DNA from 2 places in the Streptomyces avidinii genome. Region 2 is predicted to be linked to the other one. Evidence: riboswitches for the same ligand, from Rfam matches in the RefSeq annotation. Region 2 holds a riboswitch; the other holds the start of a gene.
The links. Region 2 has a riboswitch for S-adenosylmethionine ahead of OG373_RS27845 (aminotransferase class V-fold PLP-dependent enzyme). Riboswitches for the same ligand answer to the same signal wherever they lie in the genome.
Positions count from the first base shown of each region.

Region 1: another riboswitch for S-adenosylmethionine. It lies ahead of thrC (threonine synthase); the one in region 2 lies ahead of OG373_RS27845 (aminotransferase class V-fold PLP-dependent enzyme).

Region 1 is NZ_CP108863.1:4,914,119-4,917,523, reverse strand. It holds gene OG373_RS22070 (cold-shock protein) at 1-12, opposite strand, end outside; gene OG373_RS22065 (MoaD/ThiS family protein) at 428-706, opposite strand; gene thrC (threonine synthase) at 743-2,017, opposite strand; SAM riboswitch class I at 2,035-2,193, opposite strand; gene OG373_RS22055 (glucosyl-3-phosphoglycerate synthase) at 2,378-3,328, shown strand; gene OG373_RS22050 (trehalose-6-phosphate synthase) at 3,375-3,405, shown strand, end outside.
Region 2 is NZ_CP108863.1:6,188,953-6,192,357, reverse strand. It holds gene OG373_RS27845 (aminotransferase class V-fold PLP-dependent enzyme) at 343-1,728, opposite strand; SAM riboswitch class IV at 1,946-2,062, opposite strand; gene trpD (anthranilate phosphoribosyltransferase) at 2,155-3,219, opposite strand.

The DNA of each region.
Region 1 (3,405 bases), 1.3 Mb from region 2:
GCCCTGAGCCATGCCTAACTCCCCTATTACTGGCCCTTGCGCAGGAACGCACTTCGCGATCCCGGGTCAGAACTTGCGTCGGAACGCGTCGACCGAGGCTGAATGTATCTGCGCGGATGCTGTCTGCAACAGGTCAATCCGATGAGAATTCTGGACACCGAGAAACATTGAAATAGAGTGAAAATTTGCCATACTCCAGGGCAACTCGGGCCGGGCATATCTCGCCAAAGCCCCATACCGCACTTGCACATTGGCCCGATGTCGACCCTCGCGCGGCCCGTTCATATGCAGGGGGCAAGAACAGCGGAGGGGACTTCCCCAACCCTACCGTGCCCAATCAAGCAGAATTGCCCCCTCCGCTTTTAGCGGAGGGGGCAATTTCGGTTTGCGCGTGTCACCTGTCGGGTGATCCCGGGGATCCGGGTATTCAGCAACCGCCTGCCACGGCCGGGATGATCGAGACGCCTGCGCCGTCCGGCGTCGCCGCCTGCAGCCCGCCCTCGAAGCGCACGTCGTCGTCGTTCACGTAGACGTTCACGAAACGGCGCAGCTTGCCCTGGTCGTCCAGGACGCGCGCGGCGATGCCCGGGTGGCTCTTCTCCAGGGACTCGATGACCTCGGCGAGGGTCGCGCCCTCGGCCGGGACCTCGGCGGCGCCGCCGGTGTAGGTGCGCAGGATGGTGGGGATGCGGACGTTGACGCTCATGGCGCTACTGCCTTTCCGGGTGCAGAGGGAGAAGGATCAGACCAGGCCGGCGGCGCGGAACGCGTCCAGGCTCGGGCGGATGGTGGCGGTCTGCCCGCTGTCCGCGGCCACCGCCTCCAGGGTCTTGAGGCCGTCACCGGTGTTGAGGACGACCGTGGTCAGCGTCGGGTCGAGCTGCCCGTTGTCGATGAGCTTCTTCGTCACGCCGACGGTCACACCGCCCGCGGTCTCGGCGAAGATGCCCTCGGTCTGCGCGAGGATCTTGATGGCCTCGACGACCTGCTCGTCGGTCACGTCCTCGACGAAACCGCCGGTGCGGCGCGCGATGTCCAGGACGTACGGGCCGTCCGCCGGGTTGCCGATCGCGAGCGACTTGGCGATGGTGTTCGGCTTCTGCGGGCGGACCACGTCGTGACCGGCCTTGAAGGCGGTCGACACCGGGGAGCAGCCCTCGGCCTGCGCACCGAAGATCTTGTACGGCTTGTCCTCGACGAGGCCGAGCTTGATGAGCTCCTGCAGACCCTTGTCGATCTTCGTCAGCTGCGAGCCGGAAGCGATCGGGATGACGATCTGGTCGGGCAGCTGCCAGCCGAGCTGCTCGCAGATCTCGTACGCCAGGGTCTTGGAGCCCTCGCCGTAGTACGGGCGGAGGTTGACGTTGACGAAGCCCCAGCCCTCGCCCAGCGGGTCGCCGATGAGCTCGGAGCAGAAACGGTTCACATCGTCGTAGTTGCCCTCGATGCCGACCAGGTCGCCGCCGTACACACCGGCCATGACGACCTTGCCCTGCTCCAGGTCGTGCGGGATGAACACGCAGGAGCGGAAGCCGGCCCGGGCGGCCGCGGCGCCGACGGCGCCGGCCAGGTTGCCGGTGGAGGAGCAGGACAGCGTGGTGAAGCCGAAGGCGCGGGCGGCCTCGACGGCGATGGCCACGACGCGGTCCTTGAAGGAGTGCGTCGGGTTGCCGGAGTCGTCCTTGACGTAGAGCTTGCCGGTGACGCCCAGCTCCTTGGCCAGGTTGGCCGCGTCCACGAGCTTGGTGAAGCCGGGGTTCAGGCTGGGCTTGGCGGCCACGTCGGCGGGGACGGGCAGCAGCGGCGCGTAGCGCCAGATGTTGTTGGGGCCGGCCTCGATCGCGGCGCGCAGGGCCTCGGGGTCACCGGTCGGGAGGTCGTAGGCGACTTCCAGCGGTCCGAAGCACTCGGCGCACGCGAAGATGGGGCCGAGCTCGAAACGGGTACCGCACTCGCGACAGGAAAGGCCGGTGGCAGGTCCGAGATCAACAGAGGTGGCGACAGTCTGTGCAGCCATGATGGCGAGGCCCTTTCTCCTCATCTTCCCCATGGCGCACTTCGCCATGAGACGGAATTGGCACCTTCCCTAGCCGGGGACCTCGCTGACGTCGCTGATGTGCGCGATCGCGAGAACCGACTGGAGGGTTGCCGGGGCTTCAACGGGCCGTGTCCCTCTGCCCCTCTGGATGAGCGGTATGGCACCGGGCGACGCGCTCTTCGGCGCGCCCGGGCATTTGTCACGAGGACCCCCGGCATGCGGTGGTCCTTCGCGTTGTTCAAGACTGTAACCGAAGGGCCGGGCGGTTGAGACAGGCGTCCGAACCGCGAGATGGATCACATACCGGCGGATTTCGCCGACACGCAGGGAGTGCTGAAGGTGCTGGAAGAGGTGGAGCGATGGCTGGCCGACCGCTCCTGGTCCGCCGCCGACCGACCGCTCGACCAGCTGCTCGACCGGAAACGGGCGGCCGGGACCACGGTCAGCGTGGTGCTGCCCGCGCTGGACGAGGAGGCGACGGTCGGCGCGATCGTCGAGGTGATCCGGCGTGAGCTGATCGAGGGACTGCCCGTCCCCCTGGTCGACGAACTGGTCGTTGTCGACTCGGGCTCCAGCGACCGCACAGCGGAGGTCGCGGCGAAGGCCGGGGCCCGGGTGGTGCACCGCGACGACGTGCTGCCCCGCATCCCGGCGCTGCCCGGCAAGGGCGAGGTGCTGTGGCGCTCGCTGCTGGCCACCGACGGGGACATCGTCTGCTTCGTCGACGCCGACCTGCGGGACTTCTCCGCCGCCTTCGTCTCCGGGATCGTGGGCCCGCTGCTGACCGACCCGGACGTGCAGTTCGTCAAGGCGATGTACGACCGGCCGCTGGGGGACACCCCCGGCCAGGGCGGCCGGGTCACCGAACTCGTCGCCCGCCCCCTCCTCAACCTGCACTGGCCGCAGCTGGCCGGCTTCGTCCAGCCCCTGGGCGGCGAGTACGCCGTACGCCGATGCCTGCTGGAACGGCTGCCGTTCCCCGTCGGGTACGGCGTCGAGCTGGGCCTGCTGGTCGACGCCCTGCACACGGTCGGGCTGGACGCGCTGGCCCAGGTGGACGTGGGCGTACGCGTCCACCGCCATCAGGACGGGCAGGCGCTGGGCCGGATGGCCGCGGCGATCTACCGCACCGCCCAGGTACGGCTCTCGCGCGGGCACCTCGTACGGCCGGAGCTGACACAGTTCGAGCGCGGGCCGGAGGGCTTCGTGCCGCGGACGTACCCGGTGGACACCGAGGAGCGGCCCCCGATGGCGGGCATCAAGGAGTACGCCCTGCGTCGCGTGGCGTGAGCGAACGTACGGTTTGAGCGGGCGCGGGCCGGGCTAGGTTGGCCGCATGGCTTCCCAGGTACTCGTTGCAGCGAACC
Region 2 (3,405 bases):
GAAGTCGGCCGTGGGGCGGGGACACGCAGGAGGGTCCCCGCAGGACGAGGCGCGACCACCCCGTACGACTGGACCGTGCCCGCGCGCGCCGAGCCGAGGAGACCCTCGTGCGGGGCCCCGACCCACACCCCCAGCGGCCCGCAGGGCACCCCGCGCGGGGCACCGGCCCCCTCTTTGAGCCTCGCCGGCGATTGAGGCGCCCGCCCCGGGCAGGGACAGCCGCACCGCCGGGCCGCCCGCAGGGCACCCCGCGCCGGGCACCGACCCCCATTTGAGCCTCGCCGGCGATTGAGGCGCACCCCGAGGGGGGGCACGGCCGTACACCGCAGAGCCGACCGCAGGTCAGACGGCCGGGACGCAGCGGCCTTCCTCCGTGCGGTACTGCCACTTCGCACCGTCCGCGACGAGTTCCTTCACCGCGCGGACGAACCGCTCCACGTGCTCGTCGGGGGTGCCGGCGCCGAAGCTGACGCGGATGGCGTTGAGGGAGCGCTCACCCGGGGCCGCCTCCGGGGCACCGCACTCGCCCTGCGCCTGCGGCTCGCTGCCCAGCAGGGTGCGGACCAGCGGGTGGGCGCAGAACAGGCCGTCGCGCACGCCGATCCCGTACTCCGCGGACAGGGCCGCCGCGAAGTGCGAGCTGTTCCAGCCGTCCACCACGAAGGAGATGACGCCGACCCGCGGGGCGTCGTCACCGAAGAGGGAGAGGATCCGGACCGCCGGGACCTCCGCCAGGCCTTCGCGGACCTTCGCGATGAGGTGGCGTTCGCGGGCGACGAGGTTCTCGAAGCCGGCCTCGGTCAGGGCCTTGCAGGCCGAGGCGATGGAGTAGACGCCGATGACGTTCGGGGAGCCGGCCTCGTGGCGGGCGGCGGTGGTGTGCCACTCGACGTCCACGCCGCCGTCCTCGCGCCGGGCCACCTTGCGGGAGGCCCCGCCGCCGGCCAGGTACGGCTGCGCCTCCTGCAGCCAGTCCGCGCGGCCGGCGAGTACGCCCGAGCCGAAGGGTGCGTAGAGCTTGTGCCCGGAGAAGGCGACCCAGTCGACGTCCAGTTCCTGTACCGAGACGGGGTGGTGCGGGGCCAGTTGGGCGGCGTCCAGCACGATGCGCGCGCCGTGGGCGTGCGCGGCGGCGGCGAGTTCCTTCACCGGCCACAGCTCACCGGTGACGTTGGAGGCGCCGGTGACGCAGACCAGGGCCGGGCCGTAGGGGTCGCGGTCGGCGAGCGCGCGCTCCAGGGTGGCGACGGCCTCGGCGGGGGTGCGCGGCGCGTTGAGGTAGGTGACCTGCGCGTCCACCCACGGCAGCAGCGAGGCGTGGTGCTCGGTCTCGAAGACGAACACCTGGCAGTCGGCGGGGAGTACGGCGGCCAGCAGGTTCAGCGAGTCGGTGGTGGACCGGGTGAAGACCACCTGGTCGGCGGGGCGGCAGTCGAGGAACTCGGCCACCGTGACCCGGCTCTGCTCGAAGAGGTCGGTGGAGAGCTGCGAGAGGTACCCGGCGCCGCGGTGCACGCTGCCGTAGTAGGGGGCGTACGCGGCCACGTCGTCCCAGACGCGCTGCAGGGCGGGGGCGCTGGCCGCGTAGTCGAGGGCCGCGTAGGTGACCTCGCCGCCGGTGACGAGGGGGACGGTGACGTCCCGGCCGAGGACGGCGAGCGGCTCGGCACAGGCGGGGTCCACGGCGGTGGCGGTGGTGGCGACGGCGGCGTTCAGGGATGCGGACATGGCGATATCTCCCGGCAGGCAGGGCTGAATGGCTTCGGTGTGCCCGTACGCGGGTACGGCGCTGCGGCCGTCGGGGGTACGGGAAAGTCCTCGGAGCGACGCGGGGATGCACGGAAGTGACCCTGGTCCGAGGGTGAAGTGGGGGCGGAGTCGCCCTATCGCATTCGCTTGCTCACGGAAAACGCTCCTCGAGAGACCAGGACCCCTGGTGTCGAGGGATCCGCGCTTGCCGTAGGCCTTGCTGCCTACGACCTGGTCATCACCCGGGGCACCCCGCCACGGAAGGAGGGTTGCCGGACAGCAAGCCGGGGCCTAAACGCTGTCACTCGTGACCTGGTCAGCATCCTGCCACAAGATCACGCGAACGCAAGACCCCGGTCCGTATGGTGGACCGGGGTCAGCGTTTTCGCGCCGTTCCCGCGCGGCCTAGGCGTTGCTGGCCGCCACCCAGCGCTCCAGGACGTCCCGGGCGGCACCCGAGTCGATCGACTCCGCCGCGCGGGTCATGCCCGCCGCGATCTGCTCCTCCAGGGTGCCCGCGGCGGGGTCCAGGGCCACCAGGGCCGCCGCCGAGTTCAGGAGTACGGCGTCGCGGACCGGGCCGGTCTCGCCGGCCAGCAGTCGGCGGGCCACATCCGCGTTGTAGGAGGGGTCCCCGCCGGCCAGGGCGGAGACGTCGACCAGGGAGATGCCCACGTCGCGCGGGTCGAAGGTCTGCTCGGTGACCTTGCCGTCCCGGACCCACCAGATCCGCGAGGTCGAGGCCGTGGTCAGTTCGTCCAGGCCGTCGTCGCCGCGGAAGACCAGCGCGGAGGAGCCCCGCTCGGCGAGGACGCCCGCGACGATCGGGGCCATCCGGGGGTCGGCCACGCCCGAGGCCTGGGCCCGTACCCGGGCCGGGTTGGTCAGCGGGCCGAGGATGTTGAAGGTGGTGCGGATGCCGAGCTCCTTGCGGGCGGCCGCCACGTGGCGCAGTGCCGGGTGGAACTTCACCGCGAAGCAGAAGGTGATGCCGGCCTCCTCGGCGACCTCGACGACCCGCGCCGTGCTGAGGTCGAGGTTGACGCCGAGCTTCTCCAGGACGTCCGAGGAGCCGCTCGCGGAGGACGCGGCCCGGTTTCCGTGCTTGACGACCTTGGCTCCGGTGCCGGCCACCACGATGGCGGACATCGTGGAGATGTTCACCGTTTTGGCCCCGTCGCCGCCGGTACCGACGATGTCCACCGTGCGGCCCGGCACCTCGATCAGGTTGGCGTGCGCGTACATCGCCCGTACGAGGCCGTTGATCTCCTCGACGGTCTCCCCCTTGGCCCGCAGCGCGACGGTGAAGCCGGCGATCTGGGCGTCGGTGGCCTCCCCGCGCATGATCCGGTCCATCGCCCAGGCGGTGTCCTCGGCGCGCAGGTCCCGGCCGGTCAGCAGAGCGTCGAGAACGCCCGGCCAGCCACGGGCCGCCACGCTGTCGCCGCCTGCCGGGGTCGCAACGTTCATGGTCCGCTCCTGCTGTTGGTGGGCCGTGCCCATCTCTGCCGCCCACGTCGAATGGGTCCGGGTTCAGCCTATCCAGCCCCGGTTACGGCAAAGAGCCCCGTCCGGAGTCCGGACGGGGCTCTTGCCGTGGCGACACCAGGACTGACCGAAATCAGTCCCTCATGCGGTCATGCGTGGCGCGCGGGG